Regions from separate parts of the Vreelandella mediterranea genome, predicted to be linked through region 1. Evidence: predicted binding sites of a transcription regulator. Region 1 holds the regulator's gene; each other region holds the start of a gene.
What was found. Region 1 encodes LexA, which represses DNA repair genes until DNA is damaged. Its sites were predicted from a motif close to TACTGTNTANNTANACAGTA; they were not measured.

Region 1 (10,238 bases):
TCTTCATTTGCGTTTATCGCACCTATTCAAGGCTCGATCGCAAGCTTTGGCGTCTCTGCCACGCTTGGCGGGCTGATGGCCGCCGGTATCGTTTATACCGTTATCTCTCAGGTGGTGCGTATCAAAGGCACGGGCTGGCTGAATCGGCTGTTACCGCCGGTTGTGGTAGGGCCGGTCATCATGGTGATTGGCTTGGCGCTGGCGCCGGTGGCGGTGAGTATGGCGACCGGGGAAACCAGCGATAACATCGGCTATGGTCAGGCGATCTTTCTCTCCATGGCGAGCCTGGCGGTCACGCTGGTGCTGGCGGTGTTCGGCCGCGGGCTTTTGCGCCTGGTGCCGATCATGGGTGGGGTCGCTACCGGCTACGCGCTCTCGCTGGTCATGGGGGTGGTGGACTTCACGCCCATTCACCAGGCGCGCTGGCTTTCGGTGCCGGCCTTTACCGCGCCGAGATTTCACTGGGCGGCGATACTGTTCATGATCCCCGTAGCCATCGCCCCGGCGGTCGAGCATATTGGTGACATGGTGGCGATCGGCTCGGTCACCCGGGAAAACTATCTGGAAAAGCCCGGGCTTCACCGTACGCTTTTGGGCGACGGCCTGGCGACCTGCGTGGCGGCGCTGTTTGGCGGGCCACCCAACACCACCTATTCCGAAGTGACCGGCGCGGTCACGCTGACCCGGGCGTTCAATCCGGTGTACATGATCGTGGCGGCGGTGCTGGCCATTTTACTGGCCTTCATCAGCAAATTGGGCGCGCTTTTGCAGACCATTCCCGGTCCGGTCATGGGGGGCATCATGACATTGCTGTTCGGCTCGATTGCGGTGGTGGGCATGAATACGCTGGTGCGTGCGGGGCAGTCGCTCACCGCGCCGCGCAACCTGGTGGTCGTCTCGCTTATTCTGGTCTTCGGGATTGGCGGTATGCAGTTCGGCGGCGGGCAGTTTACGCTACAGGGCGTTAGTTTGGCCGCGCTTGTCGGTATTGCGCTGAACGCGCTGCTGCCACCGGAAAAAGAGCTTGCCTGAGGTTGGGTCAAAGGAGATTTCCCTGGAAATGATAAAAACGCCTTTTCCCGTGCTCGGCATAGCCGCCTGGAGCTCGACGGGTAAGACCACGCTTTTGACAAAGCTTCTGCCGCGCTTGCGCGAGGCGGGGCTCGATGTAGGGGTGATCAAGCACGCCCACCACAACTTCGATATCGACAAGCCAGGCAAGGATAGCTACCGGCTTCGCGAGGCCGGTGCCGCGCCCATGCTGGTAGCGTCACACCGGCGCTACGCCTTGATGCAGGAGACACCGGGCCAGGACGAGCCGGACCTTGGCCATTTGCTTTCACTGATGACCGCCCACGCGCCGGACCTGGTCATCGTCGAAGGCTTCAAGGAGTGGCCGCTACCCAAATTGATTCTCTATCGCGACGGTATCGGCGACCCGGATATCCTGCAAAGCGACGGTGTAAAAGCGGTGGCGCTAAAAGGGGCGCCGCCCGAGACGCTGGACGCTTCTATCCCGCGGCTAAACCTTGATAACATCGATGAGATTGCGCGCTGGATCCTTCAGTGGTCCAGCGCGTCCCGTGACGACAAAAGGTAACGATATGCAGCTGACCCACCTGAATACCCAAGGCGAAGCCAACATGGTGGATATCGCCGATAAAGAGGCGTCGCGCCGGGAAGCGGTGGCGTCGGGGCGCATCGTCATGGCTCCGGCAACGTTAAGGCTTTTGAGCGACGGTGAGCTGCCCAAAGGCGATGTATTGGCCACGGCGCGCATTGCGGGTATCCAGGCCGCTAAACGCACGTCCGATCTGATTCCACTGTGCCATTCGCTGGCGCTTAGTAAGGTGAGCATCGATTTCGATATCGACTGGCAGGAGGGCGCGGTCGATGTACACGCGCTTTGCCGGTTAAATGGGCGCACCGGTGTCGAGATGGAGGCGCTGACGGCGGTTTCGGTGGCGTGCTTGACGCTTTACGACATGTGCAAGGCCGTCGATAAGGAGATGCGCATCGACGCGATTCAGCTCGAGAGCAAGCGCGGCGGCGTACGCGGCGATTATCAACGTAACGCGGCGCCGATCGTGACCGGAGAAGGGACGCCAGGGGAGGTAAGCGTCGGCGAGCGCTGTACGGTATCGCCCTGCGTGCGGGTCAAGTTCCTGGCCGAGCTTCGTGAGCGGGTCGGGCATAGCGAAGTATCGTTCTCCCTCGATGAGCTTGAAAGCCGCGATGTAGCCGGGCTCAAAATGGTGCTGACCGAGAAGGATACGCGTTTTAGCGTATTGAAGGAGCAGCGTACGCTGTGCGCCATCAATCAGGTGATGGCCAACGACACCGCGCCGATCACCGACGGTGACGAGATTGCCTTTTTTCCACCGGTGACCGGGGGCTGAATGAGCGACTCATTGATTAGTGTGGCCATACAGGAGGCGGCGTTTAGCCTCGACGAGGGCTATACCGCGGCACTTGAAAATCGCTTTGACATCGGCGCCGTCGTGACCTTTACCGGGCTGGTGCGTGACTTCAACGAGACCCCCGAGGTGACCGGACTGACCCTTGAGCACTATCCGGGAATGACCGAGCGCGCCCTTTACGAGATTGGCGAAGAGGCGCTGTCGCGCTGGGCGCTGCAGAAGGTGGTGATCATCCATCGGGTAGGGCAGCTACATCCCGGCGACCCGATCGTGCGGGTGCTGGTGGCCAGTGCCCACCGCCGAGACGCGTTCAGCGCCTGCGATTTCATCATGGATATTTTAAAGACTCGCGCGCCTTTCTGGAAAAAGGAGCATTCCACCCAAGGGGATTACTGGGTGAAGGAGCGCGCAAGCGACCAGCAGGACGCGGCGCGCTGGTGACACGTCAAGGCGCTTCGGTCGCCATGATCTGAAGATGGACTTCCGGCATGTGCTGGCAGTGTTCCCCCAGCCAGTGAACCATGCCGGGGGTAAGCGCCTCGCGAAGCTCGGCCAGGGTGTCGGCGTGTATCTCATCGAGGCGCTCGTCGAGCCAGTCGCTAAAGCTCTCTTCATCGATGGGGCTTGCCCCGCTCGCGTCGAGCATCAAGCGGCCGATACGCTGCCAGCCCGTATCGGTGGCGCATACTGGCAGCGCCAGAAACAGCGTGCCGCGCCGGGCGCTGTTCGACTCTGCCCCAAGGCCTGGGTGAGGCGTCACGCTGTTTTGATCCACCACGTGGGGCAGCTGCGGGTAGCGCGCCTCGACCCGAATCCCTTCGTTGTCCATTGCCAGCATATCGCCGTTGACCGGGGCGAGTGGCGCCTTGATACCGAGCTCTTCGGCCAGCGCCTGATGGGCCTTTTGATGGACCGCTTCGCCGTGAACTGGCAGCAGCGCCTTGGGCCTTATCCAACGATAGAGCGTTTTGAGCTCTTCCTGGGCGGGGTGGCCGGTGGCGTGGAGTTCCGGGTGGTTGGTTTCGTCAAAAAGCGCCACGCCTAGCTGGGTAAAGCGGCGTTTGAGCTGGGCAATCGGGCGTTCGTTGCCGGGAATGGCCTTGGCGGAGAAAATCACGTTATCGCCCGCTTCCAGGTCCATGAAGGGGTGACGTCCCTGGGCCAAGCGCTGAAGCGCTGCGCGGGGCTCGCCCTGGCTGCCCGTGGCGATCACGACGACTTCATCCGGCGGCAGGTAGCCCAAATCCTGGGGCGGGACCAGCGCCGGGAAGTCGTCCAGATAGCCAAGCCCACGGGCGACACCCACCATACGCTCCATGGAGCGGCCCATCAGGCTCACCCGCCGTCCACTCTGCGCCGCCGCTTGGCCAATCGCCCACACGCGCGCCAGGTTGCTGGCAAAGCAGGAGACCACGACGCGGCCCTTGCACGCCTTTAGCGTTCGGGTGAGCGCTTTTGCGACATCGCCTTCGCTGCCTGCGGTACCGGGGAGCGGGGCGTTGGTTGAGTCGCCGACGACGAGATCCAGCGGCGCCAGTGCCTGAAAGTGTGCGGGATTGACGCTCGGGCCGATCAGCGGCGCGGGGTCGAGCTTCCAGTCGCCGGTGTGGAGTACCCGGTAGCCGCCGGCCAGCATCATGATGGCGCAGCTTTCGGGAATCGAGTGCGTCATCAACAGATAGCGAAGCGTGAACGGGCCCTGCTCCAGCGCCTCATTGGGTTCGATCACGTGAATGGCGGCGCTGCTCAAACTGTGCTCGGCAAACTTGTGGCGTAGCAGGCCGGCGGCCAAGGGGGTGGCGTAAATCGGGCACTGCCACTTCGGCCAAAGCCAGGCGACCGCGCCGATATGGTCTTCGTGGCCGTGGGTGATGTAAAGCGCTTGGGGGATGATGTCGAGCTCGGCCAGGGTCTGGGTATTGGGTACCTGAAGCGGGGCGCTGGGCAGATCCTGGCGAATCATCATGCCGCAATCAATGGCGATCCAGTGGCCGTCATAACCATAAAGCGTCAGGTTCATTCCTATTTCACCACAGCCGCCAAGCGGCAGTATGCGCAAGGGTGGACGGCGGCGGGGACGAAGTTGAACGCGAGATGGATCCATTGATTATGAACAGCCTGAAAAGTAAGGCTTTAACTATACGGTAAGGCGGGGGCGGCTAACAATCATGGCGATGCCAGCCAGGCCCGCTTGCGCTACACTAGCGCCCTTGCTCAGCGCCACGACCCCCTTCATGGCGGACAAGGCCTGGCATTTTTAAAATCGTGTTTATATTGAGTGAATTTATGTCGCATTACTACCGTTTAGTGGTTTCCTGCCCGGACCAAGTGGGCATTGTGGCGCGTGTCTCCAGCTTCATCGCCCAGCACGGCGGCTCCATCACCGAGGCAAGCCAGCATTCGGATCTGCAAACGGGCCGGTTTTTCATGCGTTACGAGATCCTTGCCGATTCCATCGGTATGACCGCCGAGGCGCTCGAGGAGGCGTTCTCGCCGATCGCCAGTGCCTTCGACATGCAGTGGGCGCTGGTTGATACGCAAAAGCGGCGCAACGTGGTGATCATGGTCTCAAAAGAGTCCCACTGCCTGGTCGACCTGCTTTACCGCTGGCAGGCGGGTGAGCTCGACTGCAACATCGTGGGGATCATCTCCAATCACCCGGATATGCGCGCGCTGAGTGAGTGGTACCAGATTCCCTACTTTCACATTGCGGTCGACCCAGGCGACAAGCAGGCCTCGTTCGATGCGGTACAGGCGCAAATCGAGGCGCTCGAGGCGGACTGCATCGTGCTGGCGCGCTACATGCAGATTCTGCCGCCGGCGCTTTGTAGCCGCTACGCGGGCCAAGTCATCAACATCCATCACAGCTTTTTGCCCTCGTTTGCCGGTGCCAAGCCTTACCACCAGGCTTACGCGCGGGGCGTTAAGCTGATCGGTGCGACCTGCCACTACGTGACCGAGGAACTGGATGCCGGCCCGATCATCGAGCAGGACATTCATCGGGTTAGCCACTGCCATACCCCGACGGATCTGGTGCGCTTTGGCCGCGACGTGGAAAAATCGGTGCTGGCGAGGGGAATCCGCTGGCACCTGGAAGACCGCGTGCTGATCGACGGCAACAAGACCGTCGTCTTTAACTAAAAAAGCGGGGGGGCACTGATGAGTGCCCCCCGCTTTTTATACGACGTTCAAACAGGCGAGTGGCTTAGCCGAGCGCTTGGCCACTGCCGCCGCGAATCACGCCTACGCCTACGCCTTCGATATCGAGCTGCTGGGTGCGCAGGTCTATTTCGATCGGGTCGAAGTCGCTGTTTTCAGCCAGCAGTGTTACCTGGTGCCCGTCGCGCTTGAAGCGCTTGACGGTGACTTCGTCTTCAAGGCGTGCCACCACGATCTGCCCGTCGCGTACCCGCTCGGTGCGGTGCACGGCGAGCAGGTCGCCTTCCAGAATACCGATATCTTTCATCGAAAGCCCGCGCACGCGCAGCAGGTAGTCCGCCTTGGGCGTGAAGTAGTCCGCCGGAAGCGGGCAGTAGCGGTCGATGTGCTCGGCGGCCAGAATCGGGTTGCCCGCAGCGACTTCGCCAATGATGGGCAAGCCGTTTGCCGGCGTTTCGCTGCTTTCGTTGGCGGCGGGCGCCGGCTCGGTGGTTTCGGTGCCTTCCTGATTGGGCAGGCGAATACCCCGGGAGGTGTGGCGAATGATACGAATCGCGCCTTTGCGCTCGAGGGCACGAAGGTGCTCTTCCGCCGCGTTGGGTGAGCGAAAGCCCAGCGCTTTAGCGATCTCGGCCCGGGTAGGCGGGTAGCCGAGCTCATTCATGGTTTTAACGATAAAGTCAAAAACGTGCTGTTGACGTACTGTAAGAGGACGGGACATGTCTGACTCCAGCGTAAAAGGGTAACTAAAAAGGTGACTCGCTATATATGTGTTTAAGTATACAGTATGTTCCTCTGTCCAGTATATGACTCAAGCCACGGATTATAAAGCCGTTCGGGCATCGAGGAGGGGAGTTCACCTTTTCTTGCGATTGAGACTGGCGCGTTAATGGCCTACTATTTTGCGATGTTTTAAACACTCGTTTTTCTGGAGGGCGCCATGGCGCAATCTGATACGGTCACGCGTATCCTGGATACTGCGGAGGTGCTGTTCGCTGAACGCGGCTTTGCCGAGACCTCGCTTCGTAATATCACCAGCAAGGCACGGGTGAATCTGGCCGCCGTGAACTACCACTTCGGTTCCAAGAAAGCGCTGATCCAGGCCGTATTCGCGCGCTATCTCGATCCTTTCAGCCAGCGCTTTCACGAAGCGCTGGACGCACTCCACGAGCGCTACGGCGAGGATGACATTCCCCTCGAAGTGCTGCTCGAGGCCATGGCGACCACGGTGCTGACGGTGCCCGCCGAGCGTAATAGCCTGAAGGTTTTCATGCGTCTTTTGGGTCTGGCCTATAGCCAGGCCCAAGGGCACCTGCGCCGCTATATTCAGCAGCAGTACGGCGATGTGTTCACCCGTTTCGTCGAGCTCGTTCGTCGGGCAACGCCGGAGCTTCCCGACGCGGAACGCTTCTGGCGGCTTCACTTCATGCTGGGCACGGTGATCTTCACGCTTTCCGGGCTCGATGCATTGCGCGATATTGCCGCCAAGGAGTACAACGAGCAGGTCTCGGTGCGCGATCTTGTCCGGCGGCTACGCCCGGTGGTGGTTTCCGCCATGAACGCGCCGCTTCCCCCCGCTTTGGAGGAGTCTGCGTATGCCGACGCCCAATCTGGCTGATCTCCCACCCGCCGATGGCCCTTGGCTCGAGGTCGACCTCGCCACCCAGCGCCTGCGCTGCTGGCAGGGCCAGGCGGTGGTACACGAGTGCGCTGTCTCGACCGGTGAAAACGGCGTAGGGCAAAACGAGGGCAGTGGTCAGACGCCCCAAGGCTGGCACTACGTGCGCGCCGCCATTGGCGAAGGCCTGCCGGAAAACGCGGTGTTTCGCGGGCGGCGCTTCACCGGGGAAGTCTTTACCCCGGAGCTGGGCGCGCAAAATCCGCACCGCGACTGGATTCTGACGCGAATTCTCTGGCTTTGCGGGCTCGAGCGCGGCGTTAACCGCGCAGGCCAGACCGACTCCCAGCGCCGCTATATCTATCTGCACGGCACGCCGCCGGACCAACCCATGGGTATCGCCGCCTCCCACGGCTGCATTCGCCTGCGCAATGACGACCTGCTCGCAGTGTTCGCTTTCGCCGTTCCTGGCACGCCGGTCTGGCTCAACGCCTCGGGGCTTTAACGCCGGATTTTGTTTAAGGCCGCCGATCGACTAGAATTGGCGGCCGTTTTATTGGATGCAAGCCGATGACGCAACCGCCAGGCCCGGTCATGCTCGACCTCGAAGGGCCCGCTATCACGCAAGCCGAAAAAGCCCTGCTGGCCGACCCCGCCGTGGGCGGGGTCATTTTGTTTGCGCGCAACGTAGAAAGTGCCGAGCAGGTCAGTGCACTTTGCCAAAGCATTCGCCGCCTAAGACCCGATCTGCTGCTGGGCATCGACCAGGAAGGCGGGCGCGTTCAGCGCATCAAAAAAGGCGTTACGCGGCTTCCCGCGATGGCGCGCATTGGCGAGGTCTACGCCCAAGACGCGGATGCCGGGATACAGCTGGCAATCGATGCCGGCTGGCTGCTGGGCATGGAGATGGCGGCCTGCGGGCTCGATATTAGCTTCGCCCCGGTGCTCGATGTCGAAAGCGGGGTTTCCAGCGTGATCGGCGATCGAAGCTTCAGCCAGGACCCCGAGCACGTCGCCGAGCTTGGCGGGCGCTTCATTCAGGGCCTGCACGAGGCGGGTATGGCCGCGGTGGGCAAACACTTTCCCGGCCACGGCGGCATCGAAGCCGACACCCATCATAGCGTTGCCGACGACCCGCGCCCGCTAAGCGAGCTCAAGGCGCGGGACCTGGTGCCTTTCACCCGCTTGGCCGCCCAGCTCGACGGCGTCATGCCCGCCCATGTGGTCTTTAGCGCTTTCGATCAGCGCCCTGCGGGCTTCTCGCCGAACTGGCTCGGGATGCTCAGAGAGTCGCTGGGCTTCAAGGGGGCGATCTTCTCCGATGATTTGACCATGGCCGGTGCCCACGCCGCCGGCGGGCCGGTGGAGCGCGCCCGGGCCGCGCTGGCCGCCGGCTGCGACATGCTGCTGGTATGTAATGATCGTGGCGCCGCGCTCGAGGTGGTCGCGCACTGTCAGGGTATCGAGAGCAAACGCGCCGGCAAGCTTCGCTACGCCCGCGCCCGGCCGGATCTCGCGGCGTTACACGCGCTCAAGCGCTGGCGCCGCGCCAATGCACGCCTGGGTGAGCTGGCCGACTAGCCCGCGCCGCCTTAAAACCTTTTTCTCGTTCGAAGCGCCGATATACCGCCGGCGCTTTTATTTTTTTGAACCTTGATCGCTTGATACCGGAGCCCTTCGATGAACAAACTCGATAAAGAAGCCCTTGAATCCCTGGATTCAATGCGTGCGCTGATGGATAACGCCGACTGCCTGATCACCCAGGCGCAGGTCGAGGAAGCTCTCGATCACATGGCCGAAGCCATCACGCGGGATTTGGGCGACAAGCTGCCGGTGTTTTATTGCGTGATGAACGGCGGGCTGATCACCACCGGCCATCTGCTGACCCGGCTGGGCTTTCCGCTGGAAGTCGACTACCTGCACGCTACGCGCTACCGCAACGAACTGCGCGGTGGCGAGCTTTTCTGGCGGGTCTCGCCGGAAGTACCCATGGCCGGACGCCATGTGGTGATCATCGATGACATTCTCGACGAAGGCTCGACTCTGGCGGCGATTCTGGATTACTGCCAACAGGCCCAGGCGGCGAGCGTCACCACCGCCGTGCTGGTCGATAAACAGCACGACCGCAAGGCGGTACCTGGGCTCAAGGCCGACTACTGCGGCCTGGAAGTGGCGGATCGTTACGTGTTCGGTTTCGGCATGGACTACAAGGGTTACTGGCGCAACGCCCCGGGTATCTTCGCGCCCAAGGGGCTATGAGCCTTACCCCTTTAGCGGGGCGAAAAACGCCGCGTTAGCCCGGTTTCGGCGATCATGCGCGTAGAGATCTCCTCGATCGAGAAGCGGGTGGTATCGATGAACGGAATGCCAAGCGTGCGGTAAAGTGCGCTTGCCTGCTCCACTTCCTGCACGCACTGGTCGATCGAGCTATAACGGCTGTTGGGGCGGCGCTCGTTACGAATGGCCGAAAGCCTTCGCGGGTCGATGGTCAGTCCGAAGAGCTTGTGGCGGTGCGGGGCGAGCACCTTGGGCAGTTTCAAGCTGCCGTCCTCGTCGAGATCGTCTTCGGTGATCGGGTAGTTGGCCGCGCGGATACCGAACTGCAGCGCAAGATAAAGCGACGTTGGCGTTTTGCCGCAGCGCGAAACGCCGACCAGAATGACGTCCGCCTGATCGTACTGGTGGGTGCGCGCGCCGTCGTCGTTGTCGAGGGCAAAGTGTACCGAGTGGATGCGATCCATGTAGACATCGTCGCTGCCAATGGCGTGGGTTCGCCCGACACTATACGAAGAGTGGGTCTTGAGCTCTTGCTCCAGCGGCGCCAAAAAGGTCGAAAACACATCCACTTTGAAGCCCTGGGCTTGGCGAATGACGTCGCGAATTTCCTGATCGACGATGGTGTCGATGATGATCGGGCGCTGGCCGTCGCGGTTGGCGGTGGCGTCGATGATATTGGCGAGCGCCTGGGCTTTTTCGACCGAGTCGATATAGGGCTTGGTGAGCATCGTGATCTCGACACCGCTGAATTGCGCCAAAAGGCT
Region 2 (10,238 bases), 310 kb from region 1:
GTATCGCGGTCGTAATCGAAGTAGATGGTGCGCACTTCGGGGATACGTGAATCGGCCTGCTGGCCGGTACCCGAGCCGCTGGTCGAACCGTACTGACCGGTACCGCTGGCGCCCGTGCCAGAACCGGTGCCCGTACCCGTGGTGCTGCCACTTTGGCTTCCGTAAGCGTCACCGTCCTGGGTGCCGCCGGTGCTTGAACAGCCAGCAACCGCCAGAATGGAGAAAGCGACTGCTAGAGAGCGAGCCAATGGCTTAAGTTGCATAATCAGACTCCTTGCCTGAAAACAGAATTTTGTGTTGTTCAACTATTTCTGTTGTTCAACTTTAATTTAAAAAGGGAGACCACGCGGGATCGCGTACTTCACCCTGTGCTGCCGGCAGTCTGAATGACGAGCGGCCATCCGCCGAAACGGCACTCAAAAAGCCACTTCCACCCTGTTGGGTAGCGAAGATTACCATGGTCCCGTTCGGCGCAACACTAGGAGATTCATCCCGCGTTGATTCGCTCAATACGACTAAACGGCCACCATCCAATTCCTGACGCGCTACCTGATACCCACGGTCCGAGCGGTGAATCAAAAAGATCTGGTCACCGTCGGGTGAGTAGCGCGCACGAGCATTGTAGTTGCCGGTGTAGGTCACACGGTCGGCGCTGCCGCCACTGGCCGGCATCTGATAAATCTGCGGGCCGCCGCTGCGATCCGAGGTGAAAATCAGGTTACGGCCATCCGGCGACCAGGCCGGTTCAGTATCGATGCTATTGCTCTGGGTCACGCGGTCGAGCGAACGGCTGCCGATATCGAGTACGTAGATATCCGGCTGGCCATCCTTGGAAAGCGACATCGCCAAACGGCGGCCGTCTGGCGACCAGGCCGGGGCACCGTTGATACCCTCGAACGAGGTTGCCTGAACCCGCTGTCCGGAGGACACACTTTGAATATAAATCGCCGGGCGTTCCGTTTCAAAGGAAACATAGGCCAGTTTAGTACCATCCGGCGACCAGGCTGGTGACATGATCGGCTGATCAGAGGTTAGCACCTGCTGGCTGCGGCGCCCGTCCGAGTCAGCCACGTAAAGTCCAAATTGCATGTTGTCGCCCAAGCCCTGGGCAGTGACGTAGGCAATTTTGGTCGAAAACGCGCCGCGAATATCGGTGATCGCTTCAAAAATCTGGTCGCTGATGTAGTGCGCGCCACCGCGCAGGTCGTTGCTATCGACGTTGACGGTTTCGCCGATCATGCGCGACTGGCCGCTAATATCCATCAGCTCGAACTGGATCTGATAGCCGCTGCCGGACTGCTGAGCGCGCCCGACGACCAGGTAGCGGGTATCCAGAGAGCGCCAGGTGCCGAACTGCACATCGCTTGCCTGACTTGGCCGTTCGAACATTGCGCTGCGTTCGAGCGGGGCGAACATGCCGCTACGCTCCAGGTCATCCTGAACGATTTGTGCAACGTCTTCGGGGAAGCCTTCGCCGCCTTCAAATGGCACTACGGCAATGGGCAAGGCCTGGTCGCTGCCCCGGGTTATTTCGATGGTAAGGTTGGCGCTTGCGACGCTGCTGATCAGCAGCAGAACACAAAATAGCCATACTTTGCTCAAGGTCTGCATCAACGTACCCCTCCTGGCGAGAAGTTAAAGTTCATCGGTTGTGATCGAATCATGCGCTGCTGTTCCGGGGTTAGTTGCAGCAGCTCGCGAAACGGCGCTGCTTGCTCGACCGCTTGAATGGCCGACTGATCAAAAGCGCTGTTGCCGCTCGACGTTACTATGTTAGCCAATAACACCTCCCCTGACGGCCCCAAACGCACGCTTATGGTGGTACGCAAGTTGTCGCCGGCGCCGCCGGGGATGATCCAGGCCTGCTCGACGGCCCGCTGCACGAGGTTGCTAAAGTTATTGGCTGCCTGCTGGGCTTGTTGCGCATTGGCCGCGGCCGCCGCTTCGCCTTCCAACTGGCGCTGCATGGCGGCTTCGGCCTCTGCCTGAGCTTCGGCTTCGCGCTGACGCTGGGCCTCTGCTTCTCGTTCACGCTCGGCTTGGGCGTCGCGTTCGCGCTGCGCCGCTTCTTCACGCTCACGTTCTGCCTGGGCTTCGCGCTCAGCTTGTGCTTCGGCCTCGGCTTCGCGACGCGCCTCTTCCTCTCGCTGGCGTTCAGCTTCAGCTTCGGCTTCGGCCTCCGCTTGGGCCTCTGCCTCTGCCTCAGCTTGGGCTTCGGCCTCCGCCTCGCGACGTGCGGCTTCTTCGCGTTGGCGTTCGGCTTCTGCTTCTGCTTCGCGTTCCTGGCGAGCTTGCTCTTCGCGCAGGCGTTGCTGCTCGGCCTCGGCTTCTTCTCGGGCCTGCTCCTCGGCGGCGCGCTCTTCGGCCAGGCGTTGGGCTTCTTCTTCGCGTGCCTGGGCTTGAGCCGCCTGCTCCTGAGCTTGTTCTTCGGCTTGCTGTTCCCGGCGCGCCGCTTCGGCTTCGGCTTCTTCGAGCGCACTAGCGCGGTCTGCAGCCGCTTGGGCTTCCGCCTCGGCAGCGGCTTGCGCTTGCGCTTCTGCTTCCGCCTCGGCGTTGCTCTCTTGCGGTGCAGGTTCGGACTCGGGCTCAGGCGGTGGTTCGGTCGCCTCCGGGGCGCTGGCACTCTCTAATGCCGCCTGCTGTTCGATCGCCTGCTGCGCCTGGTCGGTAAAGGTCTCGGTGCTGACGAAGGTTGCCTGCACGATCGAGGTAGTGTCCGGCTCCTCGGTGCTGCTCGGCAGGCTAATCAAGCTAAACGCCAGGATCGCGAGGTGAACCGCAATTGCCAGTATCGCGGGCAAGGTATAGCCGACATCCTGTCGGTCACGAAAAGCGTCATGGGCCATAAGCGTTACCCTTGCGCCTCCTGGGGCGGCTCGGAAAGTAGCCCTACGTTGGCAACGCCGGCGCGCTGAAGCGTACTCATCAGCACCACGATTTGACCGTACTGTACGTTACGGTCGCCCCGCACCATGACCGGCGTATTGGGTACACGCTGGAGTATCGCGACGACGCGCTCGGACATCTGATCAAGCGATACCGCCGTGGTGTCCTCACCCAAGGTAATGAAATAACTGCCTTCACTATTGACCGAGATAATGATGGGGTCCGACTCGTCCTGATTCTCCAGCGGCTCGGAGCTTACCTGGGGCAGGTCGACCTCGACCCCTTGAGTCAGCATGGGGGCGGTGATCATGAAGATCACCAGCAGTACGAGCATGACATCGATGAAGGGGACGACGTTGATCTCCCCCATCGGTTTTTTATTACCGCCGCGATTAAATGGTCCGTTCATGTTGGACTCCCTTAGCCGGCGCTCTTGCTGCTATCGCGACCTTGCAGATTGCGATGCAAAATGGCGTGGAACTCTTCGGCAAAGTCTTCGTACTTACCCAGTAGCCGGCCAACGTCATTGGAGAGACGGTTGTAGAAAATAACCGCGGGAATGGCGGCGAACAGCCCCATGGCCGTGGCGATCAGCGCTTCGGCGATCCAGGGCGCGACGGTGGCAAGCGTTGCCTGCTGCGACATGGAGAGCGACTGAAACGAGCCCATGATGCCCCAGACGGTACCAAAAAGGCCGATATAGGGGCTTGCCGAGGCCACGGTGGCCAAAAACGTGAGATGTTGGGTCAGGCGGTCTTCTTCGCGGGACCAGGCCACGCGCATGCTGCGCTGTACGCCTTCAAGAATGGTATCGGCGTTGCGGGTCTTGGGAAGCAAACGGTTGAATTCGCGAAAGCCGGAATGAAAGATATGCTCGGCGCCATGCCCCGGCTCGTCGGCGGGGATTTCGCGGTAGAGTTCGTTGAGATCGACCCCGGACCAGAACGACTCTTCGAACTCGCTGTAATCCCGCTTGGCTCGGCGTATAGCGATACTGCGCTGAAAAATCACCACCCATGAGAGGATCGACCCCACGACAAGCAGCAGCATGACCAGCTGCACGACGGTGCTGGCACTCATTATCAGGTGGGGTATGGACATGGTGTTATCGTTCACAGTCGCCCTCATCAGTCTGTTAGCGCAAACGCGCCGTTATGGTCTGTAGAATGGATCCAGAAACCCGTTAGGTAGTACTGCCCGGCCCGCTTATGCGTCGAGTTGGGCCCGAAGCTCGCTGGGCCACGCTTTGGGCCGCAGCGTTTCGCCGTTCAAGCAGGCTATCTCGACTGTGGCGCGGCACAAGAGTTCCTCGTTTCGCCATACGCGTTGATCGAACACCATCCGGCAGCGGCCCATACTGTCGACCGTTGCGTCTACGCTTAGCGCGTCGTCGAGTCTGGCCGGTTTGCTATAGTGACAAGCCAAGCGGTATACCACTAGCTGAGTGCCTTCGTCCAGCAGCGTTTGTTGGCCAAGCCCCAATTCTCTTAGCCATTCACTGCGGGCACGCTCCATGAACTTCAAGTAGTTAACGTAGTAGACGATGCCGCCTGCGTCTGTGTCTTCGATATAGACACGCACCGGCATACGAAACGTTGGGCTCACGGGCGACGCTCCCCTTCCACGTCGATACTCTGCTCGTGGGGTACGCGGTCGAAGTGTCGCCAGGCCTGGCGGGTCACCACACGCCCACGCGGCGTGCGCATCATGAGCCCCTGCTGAATCAGGTAGGGCTCGATGACATCCTCGATGGTATCGCGCTCTTCACCGATCGCCGCGGAAAGCGAATCCACCCCGACCGGGCCGCCGTCGAACTTGTCGATCATCGCCAGCAATAGCCGCCGGTCCATATGGTCCAGGCCATGATGGTCTACGTTTAGCATATTGAGCGCGGCGTCGGCCAACGCGGCGTTAACGACCCCGTTACCCTTGATGTCGGCGTAGTCGCGCACGCGGCGTAAAAGCCGATTGGCGATACGCGGTGTGCCCCGGGATCGCCGAGCGATCTCTATCGCGCCTTCGCGGTCGGTTTCGACGTCCAAAAGCTTGGCCGAGCGGGTCACGATCTCGGTCAGCTCCTCCAGGTTATAAAACTCGAGGCGCTGCACGATACCAAAACGATCACGCAGCGGCGAGGTCAAAAGCCCGGCGCGCGTGGTCGCTCCGACCAGCGTAAAGCGCGGCAAATCCAGCTTGATCGAACGCGCCGCTGGCCCTTCGCCAATCATGATATCGAGCTGGAAATCTTCCATGGCGGGATAAAGAACTTCCTCGACGACCGGCGAAAGCCGGTGGATCTCGTCGATGAACAACACATCACCGGGCTCGAGATTGGTGAGCATGGCGGCCAGGTCGCCGGCGCGCTCGAGCACCGGGCCCGAGGTTGACTTGAGCCCGACCCCCATCTCGGTGGCTATGATATTGGCCAGCGTGGTTTTACCAAGGCCTGGCGGGCCAAAGACCAGGGTATGGTCCAGGCTCTCCTCGCGAAGCCGTGCGGCGCCGATAAAAATCTCTAGCTGTTCGCGTACCCGGGGCTGGCCAATATAGTCCTGGAGTTTTTTGGGGCGAATAGCGTGGTCGATGCGCACTTCGCCCTGCTCGGGGGCGGCGGCAATGAGCCGGTCGTGTTCTAGCATAAATACTCGTTAGCGCCTGCGTTCAAAACCCGATAATTTGTCATTTAGCCTCCCATGCGCCGGGTAAGTGCTGCTTTTATGAGCGCTTCCGTTGGCTGATGGGGGTCGATATCGGCCAGCATTTTAGCGGCTTCGGTCAGCTTGTACCCAAGGCTTGTAAGCGCCGCCTCGGCATCGGCCAGGTTGTTGCGCGGCGCGGGCTCGCCGTTGGCGCCTTCCAGGGCAAGCGGTGCGTGCTGGCCCTGCTCCCATTCCGGGAAGCGGTCGCGCATTTCGATGATCAGCCGCTCGGCGGTTTTCTTACCCACGCCCGGCAGTTTGGTGAGCGCCTTGCTGTCGTCGTCGCGCACGCAGCGCATGAAGGCGTCTTCATCCATGCCCGAGAGAATCGCCAGGGCGAGCTTGGGACCTACGCCGTTGACCTTGATCAGCGCCCGGAACAGCGCGCGCTCCTGCGCCCGGGCGAAGCCGTAAAGAAGATGCGCGTCGTCGCGAATGGTCAGGTGGGTATAGAGCGTTACGGTCTCGCCTGGGGCGGGAAGCGCCACAAGGGTTGTCATCGAGGCTTCCAGCTCGTAGCCAACGCCGTGCACGTCGATGACCACCCAGGGTGGATGTTTTTCCAGCAGTGCGCCGTTTAAACGACCAATCATGGGCTACCTCGTTACCGATCAAACAGGGGTTACATAAAAAAGCGAGTGACTAAACAGACGGTTACTCTACACAGGGTTACTATATGACGACTCTGTACAGATGACCAGTGGTGGCGCGACGACCTTAAGTGCTGTGCGCTGTTAAAGGCGCCAACGCCCGCTCGAGCGCCGACTTGCACCCCGGGCGGGCAAAGCCGTTAGCCCCTGGCCTGCGTAGGCGTGGCTGAGCGCAATGGCCAGCGCATCCGCGGCGTCGGCCTGGGGCGTGGCCGAAAGATTCAAAATGGCGGTGACCATATGCTGGACCTGGGCTTTATCCGCCCCGCCTTGGCCGGTCACCGCCTGTTTGATTTGGCGGGCGGCGTACTCGGCGATTTCCAGCCCGTGATTGGCCATACACACTAACGCCGCGCCGCGGGCCTGGCCAAGTTTCAGGGCGGAATCCGGGTTTTTCGCCATGAAGACACGCTCCACAGAAACTTCGGTTGGCCGGTGAAGACCCACTACCTCGGCAAGCCCGGCGTATATTTGCGCCAGGCGCTGCTCGAGTGCGCCGTCAGCGGTTCGGATACAGCCGCTTGCCACGTAGTGCGGTTTGGCGTTGACCAGTTCGATCACGCCGTAACCGGTAATCCGCGAGCCCGGGTCGATCCCCAGGATGCGCCGAGGCGGGCCTTTGGGCCGTTCGTCCATGTACTTTCTCCTGACGGACTTTTTCTAACGTACTACTTCCAGACGTACTATTTCCAGACGTACTTTTCCTGACCTACTTCCCCTTGAAGCGCGGTGCCTGGAAACAAAAACACCGACGCGAGCGCCGGTGCTTGAGCCTACCTTAACGTAGCATTGAGACGTCGGCTGGATTACTCGCCGGTAGTGGTCTCGGGCTTCGCTTTCTGGCGCAGGCGGATGTTGAGGTCCTTGAGCTGATCCGGGCTCACCTCGCCCGGGGCGTCGGTCATCAGACACGCCGCGCTCTGGGTTTTCGGGAAGGCGATCACTTCGCGGATGGTTTTCGCGTCGGCCATCAGCATCACCAGACGATCGAGGCCGAAGGCCAGGCCGCCGTGGGGCGGCGCGCCGTACTGGAGCGCGTCGAGCAAGAAGCCGAACTTCTCTTGGGCTTCCTCTTCACCGATACCCAGAATCTCGAACACGCTGCGCTGCATGGTCTGGTCGTGGATACGGATCGAGCCGCCGCCGAGCTCGGTGCCATTGAGCACCATGTCGTAGGCGCGGGAAAGCGCGCTGGCCGGGTCGGCCTTGAGCTCTTCCGGCGAGCAGGACGGCGCCGTGAACGGGTGGTGAAGCGGGCTCAGACGACCGTTATCGTCGGCTTCGAACATCGGGAAGTCGACGACCCAAAGCGGCGCCCAGGATTGGGTGTAAAGGTCCAGATCGGCACCGAGCTTCACGCGCAGCGCGCCGATCGCCTCGTTGACGATGTTGGTCTTGTCCGCGCCGAAGAAGATGATATCGCCATCCTCGGCCCCTACCCGGTCCAGAAGCTCTTCGACCACGTTCTCCATGAACTTGACGATAGGCGATTGAAGACCTTCCAGCCCCTTGGCGCGCTCGTTGACCTTGATCCAGGCCAAGCCTTTTGCGCCGTAAATACCGACGAATTTGGTGTACTCATCGATTTCTTTACGCGAAAGCTTGGCACCGCCGGGTACTTTCAGCGCGGCCACGCGGCCGTCGTCGGCGCTGGCCGGTCCGGAGAAAACCTTGAAGTCGACCTGGCTCATTAGGTCGTCGACATCGGTAAGCTCGAGCGGGATACGCAGATCGGGTTTGTCCGAGCCGAACCGGTCCATCGCTTCCTGCCAGCTCATGCGCGGGAATTCGGGCAGCTCGACGGAGAGCACTTCCTTGAAGAGCTTTTGAATCATCGACTCGGTAATGCCCATGATATCGTTCTCCTCGACGAAGGAGGCCTCGATATCGATCTGGGTGAACTCGGGCTGACGGTCGGCGCGCAGGTCTTCGTCGCGGAAGCACTTGGCGATCTGGTAATAGCGGTCGAAGCCCGCCACCATCAAAAGCTGCTTGAAAAGCTGGGGCGACTGCGGCAGCGCAAAGAAGCTGCCGGCGTGGGTGCGGCTAGGCACCAGGTAGTCGCGGGCGCCTTCCGGCGTTGCCCGGGTCAGGATCGGCGTCTCGATATCCAGAAAACCTTCGTTTTCCAGATAGGCGCGAACGGTATGCGAGATACGCGAGCGCAGACGCAGTTTCTCGATCATGTCCGGGCGGCGCAGGTCGATGTAGCGGTGCTTGAGGCGCACTTCTTCGCCGACCTTGCCGTGCTCGTCGAGCTGGAAAGGCGGCGTAGCGGCGGTGTTGAGCACCTCGACGTCTTTCGCCAGAATCTCGATCATGCCGGTGGGCATGTTCGGGTTTTGCGTGCCTTCCGGGCGTAGCCGAACGCGGCCGGTAATACGCAGCACGTACTCATTACGGGCACGGTCGGCATTGGCGAACGCTTCAGCGGTATCCGGGTCGACTACGAACTGGGCGATACCGTCGCGATCGCGCATATCGAGGAAAATGACCCCGCCGTGGTCACGGCGACGATGCACCCACCCACAGACGGTGACCGTTTGATCTACCAGAGTTTCGTTAAGCTGGCCGCAATAATGGCTGCGCATGTTTCATCCTGTTCTGTTACGTGACAATAAAGGTATCGCGGGTCTGGCCTTCACCGGCGCGGCTACGCCGCGTCACCCTTGCTTTTGGAAGAGCCACCGGTGGGTGTAGACGAAGCGTTTTCGGCTTTACCCGTTGCGGCGGGCTGGTTGTCCGCCGCCAGGTTTTTCTTGCCACCGGTTTTGAAATCGGTTTCATACCATCCGCCGCCGGCCAAGCGGAAGCCGGCCGCCGACACCAGACGATTGAGATCGTCGCGCTGACAGGCCGGGCAGTGCTTTAACGGGTCGGCACTGATCTTCTGTAGTTTTTCCATGCGATGACCGCAGGCCTTGCACTCGTATTCATAGATGGGCATGTTGATAGCTCCTGAAAAGCTCAGCGTAGACAGGACATTGATAACCCTAACGACTTTGGGCCCTGGCAATATGTGGCCTGTCGTAATAAATTCCAAGACAGCGGTTGGTAAAGCCGCCCATTATACCCTTTTGTGCCCCCTGCCGGGCAAGGCCTGGCATCCCTCGGTTTACATGGAGAGAATAAAATGGCCAACGCGGTAATGCTCGATGCACAAAGCATGGGCCCTCATATCGATTTCACCGCGATTCGTGACTGCGTCTCGACGCTGGATATCTACGACCAAACCACCCCGGAGCAGGCCCAGGAGCGCCTGAAAGACGCCGATATCGTGCTGGTCAACAAGGTCAAACTCGACCGCCAGCTTTTGGAGTCGCTGCCCTCGCTCAAGCTTATTTGCGTCATGGCGACCGGCCTTAACAACATCGACATGGACGCGGCCCAGGCCAACGGTATTGCCGTGAAAAACGTGTCCGCCTACGGCACGGCCAGCGTGTCTCAGCATACGTTGATGTTGATATTGACGCTGGCGGCTCGCCTGCCCCGCTATCAACAGGATGTCGCCCAAGGCGCCTGGCAGCAGAGCGTGTTTTTCTGCCTGCAGGACTACCCGACGCTACAGCTTGCCGGCAAGGAGCTCGTCATGGTCGGCCAGGGGGAGCTTGGCTCGGAAGTGGCGCGGCTGGCGAAAGCGTTTGGTATGAACGTGACGTTCGCCGCACGACCAGGTGGCGAGGCCGACGACGAGCGCCCAAGCCTCGACGAGCTTATGCCCCGCGCCGATGTCATCAGCCTGCACTGCCCGCTCAACGAGCAAACGAAACACCTGATCAATAAAGAGCGGCTGGAAAACGCTAAGTCGTCGCTTTTGCTGGTGAACTGCGCCCGGGGCGGCATTATCGACGAGAACGCTGCGCTAAAGGCCCTGCGCGAAGGCCAAATTGGCGGGCTTGGGGTCGATGTACTGCCCGAAGAGCCGCCGCGTAGTGGTCATGCCTTGCTGGACGCGCTGGCAAGCGATGAGGCGCTCAACCTGATCGTGACCCCGCATAATGCC
Region 3 (10,238 bases), 1.3 Mb from region 1:
TGCGCCTGGACGACATGCTCCCTATCGCCGAAAAACTCGACAACATCGGCTTCTGGTCGCTCGAAACCTGGGGTGGGGCGACGTTTGATTCGTGTATCCGCTACCTGGGGGAAGACCCCTGGGAGCGCATTCGCGCGCTGAAAGAGGCGATGCCCAACACGCCTCAGGCAATGCTGTTGCGCGGCCAGAACCTGCTGGGCTATCGCCACTACGCCGATGACGTGGTCGACAAATTCGTCGAGCGCGCCAAAACCAACGGCGTCGACGTGTTTCGCGTTTTCGATGCGATGAACGACCCGCGCAACCTGGAACGCGCGATCAAGGCCGTGCGCCAGGTCGGCGGCCACGCCCAGGGTACCATCTCCTACACGGTGAGCCCGGTACACACCCTGGACAGCTGGGTCGAGCTTGCCAGCACCATCGCGGACATGGGCGCTGACTCGCTGGCGATCAAGGACATGGCCGGGCTTTTGACGCCCTATACCGCTTTTGATTTGGTCACGCGACTCAAAAAGAGGCTCTCGATTCCCGTGCATTTGCACTGCCACGCGACCACCGGGCTTTCGACGTCGACCATTTTGAAGGCGGTCGAAGCGGGCGTGGATAACGTGGATACCGCGATCTCGTCGATGTCGATGACCTATGGCCATAGTCCGACAGAGTCCGTGGTCGCCATGCTCAAGGATACCGACCGCGACACGGGCCTGGATTTGGAAGCGCTCGAGGATATCGCGGGCTATTTCCGCCAAGTGCGCAAAAAGTACGCGGCGTTCGAGGGCTCGCTCCGGGGTATCGACTCGCGGATTCTGGTCGCCCAGGTGCCCGGCGGTATGCTGACCAATATGGAAGGCCAGCTAAAAGAGCAGGGCGCCGGCGACAAGCTCGACGACGTGCTCAGCGAAATTCCGCGGGTGCGCGAGGATCTCGGTTTCATTCCGCTGGTTACCCCGACCTCGCAGATCGTGGGCACCCAGGCGGTGATGAACGTAATGATGGGAGAGCGCTACAAGTCGATCTCCAAAGAGGTACAGGCGCTACTGAAAGGCGAGTACGGTGCTGCCCCCGCACCGTTTAGCTCGGAGCTTCAAAAGCGCGTATTGGACGGCGGTGAGCCGATCACCTGCCGCCCGGCGGACAACCTCGCCCCGGAGATGGAGCGCCTGGACAGTGAGCTTGAAGAAAAAGCCCAGGCCGAGAACATCCGCCTGGCCGAAGGTGAGTCGCGCATCGACGACGTGTTGACCTATGCGCTGTTCCCGCAGATCGGCCTCAAGTTTTTGAAAAACCGCGACAACCCGGACGTCTTCGAGCCCGCGCCCCAGGCCGACCCGCAAAGCGTGGCCGTAAGCGAAGAAAAAACCAAAGCGCCGGCCAAAGCCGCCCCCGCCCAAGGGCCCGAGACCTACACCGTCAAGCTCAACGGCAAGGCCTACGTGGTCGAGGTCGCCGAAGGTGGCGATATCAGCCAGGTCAGCGAAACGCCAGCCAGCGGCGCGCCAGCCGAGCAGCCTGCCAGCCAACCCGCCGCGCCCAGCGGCGAGGGGATCGATGCGCCGCTTGCGGGTAACATCTTCAAGGTCAACGTGAAGGTGGGCGACCAGGTCGCGGAAGGCGACGTGGTGGTGATTCTCGAAGCCATGAAGATGGAGACCGAAGTGCGCGCCCAAAGCGCCGGCACGGTGTCCAGTGTCAACGTGAGCGAGGGCGATAGCGTCGCCGTTGGTGACTCCCTGGTCGAGCTTTAAGGGCATACGGTAATGGATAAATTAATCACCCTATGGGAGGGCTCGGGGCTTTATAACCTCGCGCTCGGCCAGGCCGTCATGATCCTGGTGGCGCTGGTGCTGTTGTATCTCGCCATCTACAAGAAGTTCGAGCCGCTTTTGCTGGTGCCAATCGGCTTTGGCGGCATTTTGGCCAATATCCCCGAGGCGGGCCTTGCGATCTCTGCGCTCGACCAGGCGATCGAAGTAGCGCGCCCGGCGATTTTGCAGCAAATCGGTGCGGCACTTGGCGTGGCGCTCGACCCGGTTGCCGGGGCGGAGGCCTGGCGGGAAGCGCTCAAAGCGGTTGCGCATAACGCCGCGCCAGAGCAGATGCGTGCCGCCCGCGATATCGCCGTGGGGGCGGGTTACAGCAACGGCGTGCTGTATAATTTCTACAGCGTGGCCATTGGCTCGGGCATCGCGCCGCTGGTCATCTTCATGGGCGTGGGCGCGATGACCGATTTCGGCCCTTTGCTTGCCAACCCGCGCACGTTGTTTCTGGGCGCGGCGGCGCAGTTCGGTATTTTCGCCACGCTCTTTGGGGCGGTTCTGCTCACCTCGATGGGGGTGATGGACTTCTCGCTCAATCAGGCGGCGGCGATCGGGATCATCGGCGGTGCGGACGGGCCGACCTCGATCTACGTCTCGAGTGTGCTGGCACCCGAATTATTGGGCGCGATTGCCGTGGCGGCCTACGCCTACATGGCGCTGGTACCGTTGATTCAGCCGCCGATCATGCGTCTTCTGACCACCGATAAAGAGCGCAAGATCACCATGACGCAGCTGCGCCCGGTGTCGAAACTCGAGAAGATCGTGTTTCCGCTCATGCTGTTGATTTTGGTGGCGCTGTTCCTACCGGACGCCGCGCCGCTTTTGGGCATGTTCTGCTTTGGTAACCTGATGCGCGAGTGCGGCGTGGTCGAGCGCCTGGCGGATACCGCCCAGAACGCCTTGATCAATATCGTCACCATCGTGCTAGGGCTCTCGGTGGGCTCCAAGCTGATGGCCGAAAGCTTTCTGGCCTTCGAGACGCTGGGGATTCTGGGCCTTGGCATCGTGGCCTTCGGGATCGGCACCGCCGCTGGCGTGTTGATGGCCAAGCTGATGAACCTGGTCAGCAAAATGCCGATCAACCCGCTGATTGGCGCCGCCGGGGTCTCCGCGGTGCCGATGGCGGCGCGGGTGGCCAACCGGGTGGGGCTTGAGTCCAATCCGCACAACTTCCTCTTGATGCACGCCATGGGGCCGAACGTGGCCGGTGTGATCGGCTCGGCGGTGGCCGCCGGGGTGATGATCAAGTATTTGGGGTAAGACAGGTGGACGTATACGGGTATGCGTGCTGTGTCGAGTAGCTCTACGCGAGGGCGCTGTGAACCCCTCCCTGGGCGCTACTTTCGCCATCTGACCGCCATGGATGGCGGGAATGCCGGAAGCGAAAGGAGCTGTCTTCCGGCCCTGGCGAAAGACCCTCGCTACGAGCTACTCGACACGATAGCTGGATGGCACCTTGAGTATCGCCCTGACAGCGCCTCACATTAACGTGGGGCGCTGTCGGTTTTGGCAGGCTGAATATCCAGCGTGCTCTTCAAGCGGTTTTCCAATGCGGTGAAGTCTGCGGCCTCGTCTTTGGGCCAGGCCACGGTGAGCGTGACGCCCTGGCTGTCGTAGTCGGCGGCAATCGGCGCGCGCTGCTCTTCGAAATAGGCGCGGGCTTGGGCTTCCTGGGCGAACGCTACTTTCAAAAGGTAGTGTTCACGCTCGACGATTTCCCGGGTGGGTAGGGTTTCGAGCGCCTTGTTCACGGCCTGGGCGTAGGCGCGGGCGAGCCCGCCGGTGCCAAGCTTGGTGCCGCCAAAGTAGCGAGTCACCACGCAACCGACTTCGCCCAGAGCACTGCCCAGAAGCGCCTGGTACATCGGCCGGCCTGCGGTGCCGCCGGGTTCGCCGTCATCAGAGAAACCAATCGCGGTTTGCTCGCCGGGCGGGCCGGCAATGAAGGCAGTGCAGTGGTGGCTGGCACCAGGGTGGGCGGCGCGGGCGGTTTTTAGAAGCGCTTCGAACGCATCCGGCGTCGGGGCGTGGCAAAGCCAGGTGATGAACTGGCTTTTTTCGACGACGATCTCGGCCTCGAAGTGCGTGTCCAAGGAAAGATTCGGGGCTCGGTAGCGCAAACGGGGCTCCTGAAGGCGATTAGTGGCGCTTCTCGGCAGCGGCGGGGCTTTTGCCCATTACCATGCCCAGCACCTGGATATCGCCATTATGCAGGAAAACCGCCGGCATCGCCTGGTCCTCGGGGCACAGATGCACGCCAAGCCTGTTGATCGAGAGTTCCTTGAGCACCACTTCGTGCTGGTTGATGGTGGCCGTGGCGGTTTCCCGGTGCGGGCCGCGCTGGTGGCGGTGGATCACGATCACGTCGCCGTCGAACAGGTTGTACTGCTGCATGCGATTACCGCGAACGCGCAGCGCATAGGTGTTGCGCCGGGTCACGTCGCGCTCGGCGCTGGCGGCGCGGGGCGTAGCGTACTCTCTGGTGCTCGGGGCTTTGGGGCGCAGAGCGTTCGAGGTCTCAAGCGGTCGTGATGCGATCATTTGTTTCTCTCCAGCAATCGCCCGCTCCCTGGGCGTGAACAAGTGAAAAGCGACGCGGGTGCATGTCTTTTCATACAGTGGTTGGAGTATAAACCTGTTTTTGCATACAGTGCTAGCCCTGTATGCAGACTTCTGTGTCGTAACACGCTCTTCTTTTTGGCAGGGCCCCGTGGCTGTGGGCTTTAGTAAAGGGGCGTGATGCTCGAGGCGGCGCTACGCTGGCGCAAAAATGCCTTTTTGTGTAGAGTGCGCGCGATATCCACGCCTTGGGAGACCGCTTTGAGCCTGCGCCTTCAAGCCCGAAAGCTTGCCTGCGAGCGCGATGACCGCTTTCTATTTAAGGGGCTCGATGTCGAGATCAACGCAGGTGAGCTTCTGCGTGTCGAAGGCCCCAACGGCAGCGGCAAAACCACGCTTTTAAAGATACTGGCGGGCCAGCTCAACGATTACGAGGGCGCGCTCTATTTCAACGGAAAGCCGCTGGGCCAATGCCGCGATGATTTTCTCGCCAATCTGGTGTATCTGGGCCACGCGCCGGGCGTCAAAGCGGGGCTGACGCCGTTGGAAAACCTTGCCTGGTACCAGGCGTTGGATGGCGGGCCGGTAAGCGAGGCGGCCTGCGAGCGCGCGTTGGGAGACATCGGCCTGGCCGGATTCGAAGACGTGCCGGTGGGGCAGCTGTCCGCAGGCCAAGGGCGGCGCGTAGCGCTTGCCCGACTGAATCTGACACCCCGGGCGCTTTGGATACTCGATGAGCCGTTCACCGCGATCGACCGGGAAGGGGTAAAGGCGCTGGAGCAAACACTTTGGGCCCACGCGGACGAAGGCGGCAGCGTGGTGATCACGACCCACCACGCCCTGGGGGAACAGACCCGGGTGCGGCGTATGACGCTTGGCGAGAGGGTGGACAGTGACGCCGGCTGATCAAAAGACGTTACTTCGAACCGCCCCCGGCGGCGCTTTTCGGGCGTTCAAGGCGACGCTTACCCGGGATCTCACCCTGGCCTTTCGCCGTCGCGGCGAGGCGCTCAATCCACTGGTGTTTTACGCGCTGGTGATCACGCTGTTCCCAATCGGTATTTCGCCGGACCCCGCGCTTTTATCGGTGATAGCCCCCGGGCTTTTGTGGGTAGCGGCGCTGTTGGCGGCGTTACTCTCGCTTGATACGCTTTTTCGCAGCGATTTCGAGGATGGCAGCCTCGAGCAACTGCTGATTGCCCCGCAGCCGCTACTGGCGCAGGTGGTGGCCAAGGTGGCCGTACACTGGCTTTTAACGGGGCTGCCGCTTGCACTCATGGCGCCGGTGCTGGGCGCGATGCTGGCACTTCCGGCGGGAAGCTATGCGGTGCTGGCGCTTTCACTACTGCTGGGCAGCGCTACGTTGAGCCTTGTGGGCGCGATTGGCGCCGCGCTAACGGTGGGCCTGGCACGGGGCGGCGTGCTGACCTCGCTTTTGATTCTGCCGCTTTATATTCCGGTGCTGGTGTTTGGGGCAGGCGCGGTGCAGACCGCCATCGCGCTCGAAAGCGCCGCGCCACAGCTTGCCATGTTAGGGGCGCTGCTGGCGGTGGCGCTTTTGCTGGCGCCGCCGGCGATTGCCGCCTCGCTTCGTATCAGTATCAACGGCTAAGGATGCGCGCCATGTGGGCTTTCATTCATAAGTTTGGTTCACCCAAGTGGTTTTATAGCTTGAGCACCCGGCTCGAGCCCTGGTGCTGGGCGCTGGCCGCCGCCTGCCTGATGGTCGGGACCGTATGGGGGTTGGCGGTGGCGCCAGCGGACTACCAGCAGGGCGAGAGCTTTCGCATCATTTATGTTCACGTGCCCGCTGCGCTGCTGGCCCAGTCGGTGTTCGTTTCCATGGCGCTGGCAAGCCTGGTGTTCATGGTGTGGAAGATCAAGGTGGCCGACATGGCCGCCAAGGTGATGGCACCGTTCGGCGCGGCCATGACGTTTACGGCGCTGTTTTCCGGCGCGGTGTGGGGCGTGCCCACCTGGGGGACTTGGTGGGAGTGGGACGCGCGGCTGACCTCGATGCTGATTCTGCTTTTTTTGTACCTGGGCGTGATCGCCCTGCGCGGTGCGTTCAATCGCCGGGACAGCGGCGCCCGGGCCGCGGCGCTTCTCGCCATGGTCGGAGTGATCAATATCCCGATCATCAAGTACTCGGTCGAGTGGTGGTACACCCTGCACCAGTCCGCCACCTTTACGCTGACCTCGCGCCCGGCGATGCCGGCGGCCATGTGGCTGCCGCTGCTCGTCATGCTGGTCGGGTTTTATAGCTTTTTCGCCGCGATTACGCTTGCGCGCACGCGCAGCGAAATTCTGCGCCGGGAAGGCGACAAGCGCTGGGTTCGCGCGCTCCTAAGCGGAGATACATGATGGCGTTCACCTCGCTGACGGAATTTTTCGCGATGGGCGGCCACGGCGTTTACGTTTGGTCGGCTTGGGGCGTCACTGCCTTGCTGCTATTACTGTGCCTTTTGCAGGCGCGCCTGGAGCGCCGCGGGCTGGTCAAAGCGGTGAGGCGTCGCGCCCGCCGCGAGCGGGCCCGCGCGCAAAACGGCCCACGCTCTTCTTCACACCCTGGGGGTAATGATGACGCCTAAACGCAAGCAGCGGCTTTTCGCGCTCATCGGCGTGGTGGCGCTGGCGGGCGTGGCCGTGGGGCTGACCCTCTTTGCGCTGCGCGCCAACATCAATTTGTTCTTCAGTCCGGTGCAAATCGCCCAGGGCCAGGCGCCACTGGAGCGCCAGATCCGCGCCGGCGGGCTGGTCAAGGCGGGTTCCGTCGCACGCGACCCGCAAAGTCTGGACGTCGCCTTCGTGGTCACCGACTACGTGGACGAGGTGAGCGTTTACTACAGCGGTATCCTCCCGGATTTGTTTCGCGAAGGCCAAGGCGTGGTGGTGGTCGGCGAGTTGCAGGCCGACGGACGCCTGAGAGCGGACAAGGTGCTGGCGCGTCACGACGAAAACTACATGCCGCCGGAGGTCGCCCAGGCGCTTGAGGAGGCGGGCTACTCACCGGCGGACTATCAGCAAAAGGCCGAACGGGTCGTCAAACAGTTGGAAGGGCCGGGCCGCCCTCAAACGGACGGGAATTAACGTATGTGGGTAAAGATGATTCCCGAAGTGGGCCATTTCGCGCTGATTCTGGCGCTGATGCTGGCGCTGGTTCAGGCCACCCTGCCACTGGCGGGCACGCTAACCCGCCGCCCGCTCTGGATGGCCTATGGTGGCCCCATGGCGGCGGGGCAGTTTCTGTTCGTGGGTCTTGCCTACGCCTGCCTGAGCGCAAGCTACCTGCTCGACGACTTCAGCGTGGCCAACGTGGCCAACAACTCCAACTCGATGCTGCCCTGGTACTACAAGGCCAGCGCCGTTTGGGGTAATCACGAAGGCTCGGTGCTGCTTTGGAGCTTGATGCTGGCCGGCTGGGGCTTTGCCGCTTCCCACTTTTCGAAGCCGCTGCCCCGGGATATGGCCGCCCGGGTGCAGAGCGTGATGGGCATGATCAGCGTCGGCTTTTTGGCCTTTATCCTGCTCACCTCCAACCCTTTCGAGCGGCTGTTGCTCAATATGCCAAGCGACGGCGCCGATCTGAACCCGCTCTTGCAGGATTTCGGCCTGGTGATCCACCCGCCCATGCTCTACATGGGCTACGTCGGCTTTTCGGTGGTCTTCGCCTTCGCCATCGCCGCGCTGATCGGCGGGCGGCTGGACGCGGCCTGGACCCGTTGGGCGCGGCCCTGGGCGAATATCGCCTGGGCGTTTTTGACGGTCGGCATTGCGCTGGGCAGCTGGTGGGCTTACTACGAGCTTGGCTGGGGCGGCTGGTGGTTCTGGGACCCGGTCGAGAACGCCTCGCTTTTGCCCTGGCTGACCGGCACCGCGCTTTTGCACTCCCTGGCCGTGACCGAAAAGCGGGGATCGTTCAAAAGCTGGACGGTGCTTTTGGCCATCACCACTTTTTCGCTCTCGCTGATGGGCACGTTTTTGGTGCGCTCCGGCGTGCTGACCTCGGTGCACGCCTTCGCCAACGACCCGGCCCGCGGATTTTTCATCCTGGTGCTTCTGAGCGTGACGGTGACGCTGTCGCTTTTACTGTTTGCGCTGCGCGCCCCGCGGGTCAGCCACCAGGTCGGCTTTGGCTGGCTATCCCGGGATTCGCTGTTGCTGGTCAACAATTTGCTGCTGGTGATCATGACCGTCACCGTGCTGCTCGGGACCGTTTACCCCTTGATTCTCGACTCGCTGAATTTGGGTAAAATCAGCGTGGGCCCGCCGTATTTCAACGCGCTGTTCGTGCCGCTGACCGTTTTGCTGTGTCTGTTCATGGGCCTTGGCCCGCTGGCGCGCTGGAAGCACATGGGCGCGGGGGAGCTCAAGGCGAAGCTTTGGCTGTCGGGGCTGGCCGCACTGGTCATCAGCGCGGTGGCGCCGCTTTTGTACGCGGGCGAGTGGAATCTGTGGGTGAGCCTGGGGCTTTTGGCCGCGCTCTGGATCGTGCTGCCGCTGGTCCGTGATGTCTTCGATACCTGCCGCCGGGCAAGTTCGGTCACCCGCGGGCTTGGCAAGCTCTCGCTCGCCTACTGGGGCATGGTGCTGGGCCACGTCGGCATGGCGGTCACGATCGTCGGCGTCACGGTGGTCTCGAACTACAACATCGAGCGTAACGTGCGCATGGCGCCGGACACCACGGTCGAGGTGGCGGGTTATCAGTTCACCATGCAGGAACTGATCAGCCGGCGCGGGGCGAATTTTCTGGCCGATACCGCGGTGATCGAGGTGCGCAAGGGGGACGACGGCCGGGCGTTCATGATGCAACCGGAGAAGCGCCTTTACCTGGCCACCCGCATGCCGATGACCCAGGTCGCGCTGCGCCCGGGGCTCTTTCGCGACCTTTACGTGGCGATGGGCGAGGACCTGGAGGACGGCAGCTACGCCATGCGCATTCAGTACAAGCCCTTCGTACGTTGGCTTTGGCTGGGGGCGCTGTTGATGGCGGCGGGGGCGGTGCTGGCGGTGATCGACAAGCGTTACCGGCGCTCTAAAGCGCGCCCCCACGCCCTCGAAACTCCTGTGGAGGCGCTATCATGAGACGCTGGCTGTTGCTGCTGTTACCGCTTGGTTTTGTCGGCATTGCGCTGTTCTTCTACCAGGGCCTTTCCCGCGACCCCTCCCAGCGCGACTCGGCGCTGATGGCCCGGGCGTTCCCCGCGTTTGAAGCGAGCACGCTGCGCGACCCAGAGTCCCAAGTGGATGAATCGCTTTTGCGCGGCAAGCTCACGCTGGTGAACGTCTGGGGGGAGTGGTGTCCGGCCTGTAAACAGGAGATGCCGCAGCTCTTGACGCTCGCCGAGCATGGCATTCGCATGGTCGGCGTGAACTACCGCGACACCCGGGAAAAGGGTGGGCAGTTTTTGAGCGAGTACGGCGACCCTTTCGAGGTGAACATTTTCGACCCGGAGGGCCGTTTGGGATTCGACCTTGGCGTTTACGGTGCCCCGGAAACCTTTCTGGTCGATCGCGACGGCGTGATCCGCTATCACCACAAGGGCTACATCGGCCCCGACGATGTCGATGCGCGCATTCTACCGGAGGTCGAGAAATGGCGTTGAGGTCTCTTTTCGTTCTGATGTTGTTACTGGTGAGCCCTTTAGTGCTGGCCGCTATCGAGGTGCGCGAGTTCGACGACCCGGTGCTCGCGCAGCGTTATGCCGACCTGACCGCCTCCATGCGCTGCCCACTTTGCGAAAACCAGGCGATCGACGACTCCAACGCGCCGATTGCCGCGGACATGCGCCAGCGCGTGTTCGAGCTTCTCCACCAGGGCCAGTCGGACAGCGAAATCGTCAACCATATGGTGGCCCGCTT

Region 2: a site for LexA is predicted at 6,269-6,288, ahead of ruvA (Holliday junction branch migration protein RuvA). Genes of this name have one in related genera too.
Region 3: a site for LexA is predicted at 4,451-4,470, ahead of ACWFVE_RS12715 (LexA family protein). Genes of this name have one in related genera too.

The regions. Positions count from the first base shown of each region.
Region 1 is NZ_OZ310198.1:1,506,095-1,516,332, forward strand. Features, by position in the region: gene ACWFVE_RS07120 (uracil-xanthine permease family protein) at 1-1,032, shown strand, start outside; gene mobB (molybdopterin-guanine dinucleotide biosynthesis protein B) at 1,061-1,600, shown strand; gene moaC (cyclic pyranopterin monophosphate synthase MoaC) at 1,605-2,399, shown strand; gene moaE (molybdopterin synthase catalytic subunit MoaE) at 2,400-2,861, shown strand; gene ACWFVE_RS07140 (ribonuclease J) at 2,866-4,440, opposite strand; gene purU (formyltetrahydrofolate deformylase) at 4,707-5,561, shown strand; gene lexA (transcriptional repressor LexA) at 5,626-6,300, opposite strand; gene ACWFVE_RS07155 (TetR/AcrR family transcriptional regulator) at 6,520-7,197, shown strand; gene ACWFVE_RS07160 (L,D-transpeptidase family protein) at 7,175-7,702, shown strand; gene nagZ (beta-N-acetylhexosaminidase) at 7,768-8,778, shown strand; gene ACWFVE_RS07170 (hypoxanthine-guanine phosphoribosyltransferase) at 8,878-9,456, shown strand; gene ppsR (posphoenolpyruvate synthetase regulatory kinase/phosphorylase PpsR) at 9,468-10,238, opposite strand, start outside.
Region 2 is NZ_OZ310198.1:1,819,794-1,830,031, reverse strand. Features, by position in the region: gene pal (peptidoglycan-associated lipoprotein Pal) at 1-263, opposite strand, end outside; gene tolB (Tol-Pal system beta propeller repeat protein TolB) at 325-1,611, opposite strand; gene tolA (cell envelope integrity protein TolA) at 1,611-2,846, opposite strand; gene tolR (protein TolR) at 2,852-3,295, opposite strand; gene tolQ (protein TolQ) at 3,307-3,987, opposite strand; gene ybgC (tol-pal system-associated acyl-CoA thioesterase) at 4,093-4,473, opposite strand; gene ruvB (Holliday junction branch migration DNA helicase RuvB) at 4,488-5,525, opposite strand; gene ruvA (Holliday junction branch migration protein RuvA) at 5,570-6,178, opposite strand; gene ruvC (crossover junction endodeoxyribonuclease RuvC) at 6,320-6,871, opposite strand; gene aspS (aspartate--tRNA ligase) at 7,042-8,826, opposite strand; gene ACWFVE_RS08515 (FmdB family zinc ribbon protein) at 8,889-9,182, opposite strand; gene ACWFVE_RS08510 (D-2-hydroxyacid dehydrogenase) at 9,369-10,238, shown strand, end outside.
Region 3 is NZ_OZ310198.1:2,772,332-2,782,569, reverse strand. Features, by position in the region: gene oadA (sodium-extruding oxaloacetate decarboxylase subunit alpha) at 1-1,745, shown strand, start outside; gene ACWFVE_RS12725 (sodium ion-translocating decarboxylase subunit beta) at 1,758-3,077, shown strand; gene ACWFVE_RS12720 (IMPACT family protein) at 3,302-3,937, opposite strand; gene ACWFVE_RS12715 (LexA family protein) at 3,957-4,358, opposite strand; gene ccmA (cytochrome c biogenesis heme-transporting ATPase CcmA) at 4,638-5,282, shown strand; gene ccmB (heme exporter protein CcmB) at 5,269-5,988, shown strand; gene ACWFVE_RS12700 (heme ABC transporter permease) at 6,000-6,740, shown strand; gene ccmD (heme exporter protein CcmD) at 6,737-6,967, shown strand; gene ccmE (cytochrome c maturation protein CcmE) at 6,957-7,466, shown strand; gene ACWFVE_RS12685 (heme lyase CcmF/NrfE family subunit) at 7,470-9,461, shown strand; gene ACWFVE_RS12680 (DsbE family thiol:disulfide interchange protein) at 9,455-9,982, shown strand; gene ACWFVE_RS12675 (cytochrome c-type biogenesis protein) at 9,973-10,238, shown strand, end outside.